DNA from 2 places in the Caballeronia zhejiangensis genome. Region 2 is predicted to be linked to the other one. Evidence: predicted binding sites of a transcription regulator. Region 2 holds the regulator's gene; the other holds the start of a gene.
The links. Region 2 encodes HrcA, which represses chaperone genes, less so after heat shock. Its sites were predicted from a motif close to TTAGCACTCNNNNNNNNNGAGTGCTAA; they were not measured.
Positions count from the first base shown of each region.

Region 1: LDZ23_RS10940 (co-chaperone GroES) is a predicted target of HrcA. The motif match lies at 2,235-2,261, and genes of this name have one in related genera.

Region 1 is NZ_CP084283.1:2,287,668-2,291,878, reverse strand. It holds gene LDZ23_RS10950 (zinc-dependent alcohol dehydrogenase family protein) at 1-584, opposite strand, end outside; gene LDZ23_RS10945 (LysR family transcriptional regulator) at 696-1,565, shown strand; gene LDZ23_RS10940 (co-chaperone GroES) at 2,342-2,632, shown strand; gene groL (chaperonin GroEL) at 2,728-4,211, shown strand, end outside.
Region 2 is NZ_CP084283.1:382,491-386,701, forward strand. It holds gene recN (DNA repair protein RecN) at 1-347, opposite strand, end outside; gene LDZ23_RS01835 (NAD kinase) at 378-1,274, opposite strand; gene hrcA (heat-inducible transcriptional repressor HrcA) at 1,461-2,477, shown strand; gene hemH (ferrochelatase) at 2,601-3,668, shown strand; gene LDZ23_RS01850 (Hsp15 family ribosome-associated heat shock protein) at 3,694-4,101, shown strand; gene LDZ23_RS01855 (hypothetical protein) at 4,073-4,211, opposite strand, start outside.

The sequences.
Region 1 (4,211 bases), 1.1 Mb from region 2:
TAGTCGATGGGCGTAGCGCCAAGACTCGCAACGAGATCGTGGTCACGGGAACTCGCTGTTGCGAAGACCTGGGCGCCAAGCGCGCGCGCCAGTTGCACGGAGACGTGCCCGACACCGCCCGCTCCGCCTTGCACAAGCACAGTTTGGCCCGCTTTCAGATGAGCTCGGTCGACAATGCCGGAATAGGACGTGATGAATGCAAGGGGCAGCGCTGCGGATTCACGCATCGACAGGTTGGCCGGCTTGATCGCTAGCAAGTCCGCGTCGACCGCCGCATACTGCGCCAGCGAGCCCTGAAGACCGCCGACGCCACCCGTCATGCCATACACCTCGTCGCCGACATGGAAAGCGGTTACCCCCGGCCCAACGGCATCGACCACGCCAGCCATATCGATGCCGAGCACCAGCGGGAGGGGATGCTTCGCATGTGCTGCGCTACCGGCGCGGATCTTGGTGTCGAGCGGATTGAGGCCGCTTGCGGCAATGCGCACACGTACCTGGCCCTCTGACGGTTCGGGCATCGCGATGTCGGTTAACTCGAGCGGGCCGTTGTAGCGGTTAAGAACAAGCGCTTGCATGGTCATGGTGGGTTCCTATCGGGTTTCTTGCTCGTCGAGCCGACGAGCCAATGGCTTTATATTGGTCTATGCTTAAACGCATGTAAAACCACGTTTCCGTATATGCGCCATGCAAATTTGAATGGACCCCGCCTGGATTGGAGCGATGTGCGGATCTTTCTAGCCATTGCCCGCTGCGGCACGCTGGGGGCAGCAGCGAAGCGCGTCGGCCAGACCCAGCCGACGATGGGGCGCCGGTTGCGTGCACTTGAAGATGCGCTCGGACATGCGCTGTTCCAGCGCACGAGCGATGGCTTCGTGCTGACGGATGAGGGCGCCACGGTGCTCGCCTATGCCGAGCGAATGGAGGAGGAAGCGCTTGGTCTCACGCGTGCGCTCACCGGGAAGGAGGCTCAGTTGACAGGTCTGCTCCGCGTTTCCTCTTCGGACTGGTTTGGCGTGCACATACTCACGCCAGTGTTCGCGCGCTTTCTCGCGAAGCACCCGGCCGTCTCGCTGGAACTCGTCACAGATTCGCGCCTGTACAACCTCGCGCGCCGTGATGCGGATTTGCTGTTTCGCATTACGCCGTTTGACGAACCCGATGTGATCCAGCGCAAACTGATGCGCATCGACTACGCGTTGTATGGGCACGTCGATCTCGTTCCGCCGGCGCGCGGTGAAGGTGACGGCTATAAGCTGATCAGTATGGACAGCGAGTTCGGCTCCCTGCCCGACGTTGAGTGGGTCACGCGCATGTTGCCCCGGGCCCGGATCGTCTTCGGCAGCAATAATCGTGGAGTACAGGCGCGCATGTGCGCCGAAGGTTCTGGCTTCGCAGTGCTGCCTTGTCCGCTCGGTGATGCGACGCCGGGCATCCGACGAGTCGATTTGGGCGAAGCGGCGCCAGGCCGCGATGTCTGGCTTGGCTTTCATCGCGATTTACGTCGCGTCGCACGACTGCGCGCACTTTTGGATGCAACGATCGATTCGCTAGGAAACGTCTGAGTGCGATGCTCTTCTGCGGACATGGAACCGGCTGCAGTCAAGGGCCATTGCGCCGAACGGCCGCTGCGGGCGCGACGCGCGCTTCTGTCAGTCCGTCTGCAAACGTTGGCTTTAGCGCCTTCTTCGTGCAGGGTCCCGCGATGAGAGTATGACCGATCTTCCGTCCGCGGGAGCCCACTTCAACGACCGGACAACCCTGATACCGGCCCTTGAACTTTGAAGAGTATGACCGTCAGCAGAGGGTCGTGTAGCGACGTTCGATCAATCGAATCAGCACATCCTACTGCCGCTGCTGCCGTGACCTCCCAATTCTCCAATGATGCCGACCGCGTTGGGATCACTTCATATCTTTTACGGCGAACCTCGATCGATGAGACGGCTCGAGAGAGGGTAAACACTAGCTCGGAGGAAGAGGTCCTCGCGTGGGCGAGTCGTCTGATTCTTGGTCTTCAGCAAGTCCGCACACGGCGACTGCCCGGGCTGGGCGTCGTGTTCGACCATCCTAAGCCGCTGATTTAACGGAAGATCTTTCGCCGTAAGATACGCGTGCTCGCGGTCTACCGGTTTAACGTTCGATGAACGTAGTTCAATGTTCCGTGAACTTCGACAGCTGCTTAAGCGTTTTCCCGGCCTTCGCGTCCTTGAAATTGTCAAAGTCGCTCCATATAATTGGCACTCACTGCACGAGAGTGCTAACAAGATTGCCGTCCGGCGAGATCCTTCTCAAAGGACGGGTTTTTCCCGCGTTTTCAGTCTCAATCAAGAGAGGAGTGTGTATGAACCTTCGTCCTTTGCACGATCGCGTCATCGTCAAACGTCTGGACCAGGAAACCAAGACCGCATCGGGCATCGTGATCCCTGAAGCAGCCGCTGAGAAGCCGGATCAAGGCGAAGTCCTGGCCATCGGCCCGGGCAAGCGCGATGACAAGGGCGCGCAAATCGCCCTCGACGTGAAGGTCGGCGACCGTGTTCTGTTCGGCAAGTACGCTGGCCAGACCGTCAAGGTCGACGGGCAAGAACTGCTCGTCATGCGCGAAGAAGACATCATGGCCGTTCTGGTCAAGTAAGCATCCTTCCTGCACGTTTGGCTTCGTCTGCCTGAGCCGCTCCTCCGAGCGCCGCAGCGAAGCCAGCAAACCGAATCGAATTAAGGAGTTTGGATATGGCAGCTAAAGAAGTCACTTTTGGCGATTCCGCACGCGCCAAGATGGTCGAAGGCGTGAACATCCTGGCCAACGCGGTCAAAGTCACGCTGGGTCCGAAGGGCCGCAACGTCGTGCTCGAGCGCTCTTTCGGCGGCCCGACGGTCACGAAGGACGGTGTGTCGGTTGCGAAGGAAATCGAACTGAAGGACAAGCTCCAGAACATGGGCGCGCAAATGGTCAAGGAAGTTGCTTCCAAGACCAGCGACAACGCAGGTGACGGCACCACGACCGCTACCGTGCTCGCGCAATCCATCGTTCGCGAAGGCATGAAGTACGTCGCATCGGGCATGAACCCGATGGACCTGAAGCGCGGCATCGACAAGGCCGTGGCTGCAGCAATCGAAGAACTGCGCAAGATCAGCAAGCCCTGCACGACGAACAAGGAAATCGCGCAAGTCGGCTCGATCTCGGCGAACAGCGACACGTCGATCGGCGAGCGCATCGCTGAAGCGATGGACAAGGTCGGCAAGGAAGGCGTCATCACCGTCGAAGACGGCAAGTCGCTGCAAGACGAGCTGGACGTCGTCGAAGGTATGCAATTCGACCGCGGCTACCTGTCGCCGTACTTCATCAACAACCCGGACAAGCAAGTCGCCGTCCTCGAAAACCCGTTCGTGCTGCTGCACGACAAGAAGGTTTCGAACATCCGCGATCTGCTGCCGGTTCTGGAGCAAGTCGCGAAGGCTGGCCGTCCGCTGCTGATCATCGCTGAAGACGTCGAAGGCGAAGCGCTGGCTACGCTGGTCGTCAACAACATCCGCGGCATCCTGAAGACGGTTGCTGTCAAGGCGCCGGGCTTCGGCGACCGCCGCAAGGCCATGCTGGAAGACATCGCGATCCTGACCGGCGGTCAAGTCGTCGCGGAAGAAACCGGCCTGACGCTCGAGAAGGCAACGCTGGCTGAGCTGGGCCAGGCGAAGCGCATCGAAGTCGGCAAGGAAAACACGACGATCATCGACGGCGCTGGCGAAGCCGTGAACATCGAAGCTCGCGTGAAGCAAGTGCGCAAGCAGATCGAAGAAGCGACGTCGGACTACGACCGTGAAAAGCTGCAAGAGCGCGTGGCCAAGCTGGCCGGCGGCGTTGCGGTGATCAAGGTCGGCGCTGCGACCGAAGTCGAAATGAAGGAAAAGAAGGCACGTGTCGAAGACGCACTGCACGCAACGCGCGCAGCTGTGGAAGAAGGCATCGTGGCAGGCGGCGGCGTTGCGCTGATCCGCGCTCGCAAGGCGATCGACGGCCTGAAGGGCGCGAACGCAGACCAGGACGCTGGTATCAAGATCGTCCTGCGCGCAATGGAAGAGCCGCTGCGCCAGATCGTCACGAACGGCGGCGAAGAAGCTTCGGTCGTGGTGGCAGCAGTTGCTCAAGGTACGGGCAACTACGGCTATAACGCGGCAACCGGCGAGTACGGTGACCTGGTGGAAGCCGGTGTCGTCGA
Region 2 (4,211 bases):
AACTGCGCGAGCGTCGCGGGCGTGCCATTGATGAACGCTCGCGAGCGGCCGCCCGAATCGATCACCCGCCGCAGCATGACCGAATCGGCGTCCTGCGTGAGCGCGTGTTCGTCCAGCCAGCGCACGACGAGCGGATGCGTCGAAAATTCGGCGGTGATGTCGGCGCGCGCCTGACCGGCGCGCACGACGCTCGCGTCGCCGCGCGCGCCGAGCGTGAGCGCGAGGGCGTCGATGAGGATCGACTTGCCCGCGCCGGTTTCACCCGAAAAGACCGTGAAGCCTGGATCGAAATCGATATCCAGCGTGGCGACGATGACGAAATCTCGAATGGAAAGATGACGGAGCATGGACGCTTCGGGGAAGGAAGTTCTGGCAGATCAGAGAGCGGACGAATCCTGCGACGGATGCTCGTTCCAGTGCAGCTTCTTGCGCAGCGTGGCGTACGTGCTGTAGCCGACCGGATGCAGCACCGGCACCGTATGCTTCGAGCGCCGCACTTCAATCGCGTCGTTCAGTTCGACGGCGGTGAACGACTGCATGTCGAAGTTCACGTTGACGTCGCGACCGCCGATGATCTGAATGGTCACTTTCGAATCGTCGGGCAGCACGATCGGCCGGTTCGACAGCGAATGCGGCGCGATCGGCACGAGCACGAAGCCCTGCAATTGCGGATGCAGGATCGGCCCCGCCGACGACAGCGCGTAGGCGGTCGAGCCGGTCGGCGTCGCGACGATCAGTCCGTCGGAACGCTGGTTGTACATGAAGTGGCCGTCCACCGACACGCGCAGCTCCGCCATGCCGGAGAAGCCGCTGCGATTCACCACGACGTCGTTGAACGCGAGCGCGTGGTAGATCGGCTTGTCGTTGCGCACGATGCGCGCTTCGAGCAGGCTGCGTTCCTCGCGCTCGAACTGGCCGGCGAGCATTTGCGGGACGATTTCCTGCATCGCCTTGAGCGGAATGTCGGTGATGAAGCCGAGCCGGCCATGATTCACGCCGATGAGCGGTGTTTTATACGGCGCGAGCTGCCGTCCGATGCCGAGCATCGTGCCGTCGCCGCCGAGCACGATTGCAACGTCCGCGCGCGCGCCCATCTCCGCGATGGAGAGCGCCGGGAACTCCGTCACGCCGACGTCCTTCGCGGTGCCCGCCTCGAAGACGACCTCGAAGCCCTGGCTCCTGAGGAGATCGGCGAGCGATCTCAGCGGCGCCTCGATGCCCGGCGTGTTGGTGCGCCCCACGAGGGCGACGGTCTTGAATTGGCCAATTTCCATGCCGGCATTACACCATAGTCAGAGAGCGAAAAGAACCGTGGGCGATGGCCGCCGGGCGCGCCGCGACGAGACCGTGCGGCATGACGCGGGCAGGCTCGCCGTTTGTCGCTAGAATGGAGCGGACGTTGAATGCCGACCACCCGGCGCGGCTCGCCGCTATCCGACACGTTGAGCTAAAATTTCCCCATGCTAGACCCACGTGCACAAACCCTCCTCAAAACGTTGATCGAGCGCTACATCGCCGAAGGTCAGCCGGTCGGTTCGCGCACGTTATCACGTCATTCCGGCCTCGAACTGAGCCCCGCGACGATCCGCAACGTCATGTCGGATCTCGAAGACCTCGGGCTGGTCGCGAGCCCGCATACGTCGGCGGGACGCATTCCCACGCCGCGCGGCTACCGGCTCTTCGTCGACACGATGCTGACTGTAGAAGCACCGCAAGACGAGGCCATGACCACCGCGGTCAAGACTCGCCTGCAAGGCGAGGAGCCGCAGAAGATCGTCGCGGCGGCGGCGAGCGTGCTGTCCAATCTGTCTTCGTTCGCGGGCGTCGTGCTCACGCCGCGCCGGAGCCACATGTTCAAGCAGATCGAGTTCATGCGGCTGTCGGACAAGCGCATTCTGCTCATCATCGTGACGCCCGAAGGCGACGTGCAGAACCGCATGATGGCCACGCAACGCGACTATTCGCCTTCGCAACTCGTAGAAGCCTCCAATTACATCAACGCGCATTTCGCGGGCCTGTCCTTCGACGAAGTACGCCGCCGTTTGCGCGAGGAAATCGACCAGTTGCGCGGCGACATGACCGCGCTCATGCAGGCGGCCGTGGTCGCGAGCACCGCCGAGACGGACCCCACTGACACCGTGCTGATTTCCGGCGAGCGCAACCTGCTCGAAGTGGCGGACCTTTCGTCCGACATGGCGCGGCTGCGCAAGCTTTTCGATTTGTTCGACCAAAAGACGAGCCTCCTGCAATTGCTGGATGTATCGAGTCACGCGCAAGGCGTGCAGATTTTCATCGGCGGAGAAAGCAATCTCGTGCCGATCGAGGAAATGAGCGTCGTGACGGCGCCATACGAGGTCAACGGGAAGATCGTCGGCACGCTCGGCGTGATCGGCCCGACGCGCATGGCGTACAACCGCGTGATTCCGATCGTCGATATCACCGCGCGTTTGCTGTCGATGTCGCTCAGTCATCAGTGACGCCATCTTGGCGCGCCGCGAAAGAGCGCGCCACTAGGCCGTTCGGCCAATGATGCGTCCGAAAACGCGCCGCTATAATGGTCCTCAACTTTTCCGACGACCATCTTCAGGCTCGCTTCCCTTATGCGTTTCGACCTCGAGTTGCCCTCGCAGCCCAGCGCTTCGCATCGCGTCGCGGTGCTGCTGATCAATCTCGGCACGCCGGACGCGCCCACGCCGCGGGCGGTGCGCAAGTATCTGGCGCAATTCCTGTCCGATCCGCGCGTCGTCGAAATTCCGTCATTCGTGTGGCAATTCATTCTGCGCGGCCTGATCCTGCCGTTTCGCGGGCGCGCATCGGCGAAGAAGTACGCGCAAGTGTGGATGCCCGAAGGCTCGCCGCTGCGCGTGCATACGGAAAAGCAGGTCGACGGCTTGCGGCGGCTCTTCGCGGCGAACGACTATCACGTCATCGTCGACTATGCGATGCGCTACGGCACGCCGGGCATCGGCGCGATGCTCAATCAGCTGAAGCTCGAAGGCGCCGACCGCATTCTCCTGTTGCCGATGTATCCGCAATACTCGTCGTCCACGACGGCCACCGCGTTCGATGACGCGTTCGCCGCGCTCAAGCGCGTGCGCAATCAGCCGGAAATCCGCACGATCCGCCATTACGCCGATCATCCGGCGTATATCGCGGCGCTCGCGGAGCAGGTGCGCGACTATTGGCGGCATCACGGCCAGCCGGATTTCGCCGCGGGCGACAAGCTCGTGCTGAGCTTCCACGGCGTGCCGAAGCGCACGATGGATCTCGGCGATCCGTATCACGACCAGTGCCAGCTGACCGGTTCGTTGCTCATGGCCGCGCTCGGGCTTACGCCGGTCGAATGCCGCGTGACGTTCCAGTCGCGCTTTGGGCGGGCGGAGTGGCTTCAGCCGTACACCGCGCCGACGGTCGCGGAGCTCGGCGCGGGCGGCGTTTCTCGTGTGGACGTGTTCTGTCCCGGCTTCACGGCGGATTGTCTCGAGACGATCGAGGAAATCGGCATCGAGGTGCGCGACGAATTTCTGAAGGCGGGCGGCAAGCATTTTCACCGGATTGCCTGCCTGAACTCAGCGCCCGCGTGGATCAAGGCACTGGGCGAGATCGCCGCGCAACATCTTCAGGGATGGCCCGTGCAGACTGTGCAGCCGCTCAGCGCAGTGGCCTGAGCGCGGCTTTTTCAGGCATTCACCCATGAACTACAAGATTTCGACGGAACCTGGCGCGCGTTTGCGCATCGATAAGTGGCTTTGGGCAGCGCGTTTCTTCAAGACGCGTTCGCTCGCGAGCGATGCGGTCGAGAAAGGCCGCGTGAAGATCGGCGGGGCGAATGTGAAGCCGTCTAAGGACGTGCGCGTCGGCGATATCGTCGAGATCGATATCGAACGGCTGGTGTGGCAGGTCGAAGTGCTCGGGATATGCGATGTGCGCGGCCCGGCGCCGGTCGCCCAGACGCTCTATGCCGAAACCGGGGAAGGCCGTGCGAAACGCATGGCCGAGGCCGAGCGCCGCAAGAATTTCCGCGAGCCCGCAGCGGAACTGCAGGGAAGGCCGACGAAGCGCGACCGGCGCACTATCGACAAATTTTCTCGTTCGGATTGAAGTAGCTTTCGATGGTCGCGTGAACGCCGCCGTACTCGGTGGTACGTTCGGTCACGACGCCGGACATGCAGATGGTGGTCGTTCCCGCGACGAGTACCAGGGCGACCACC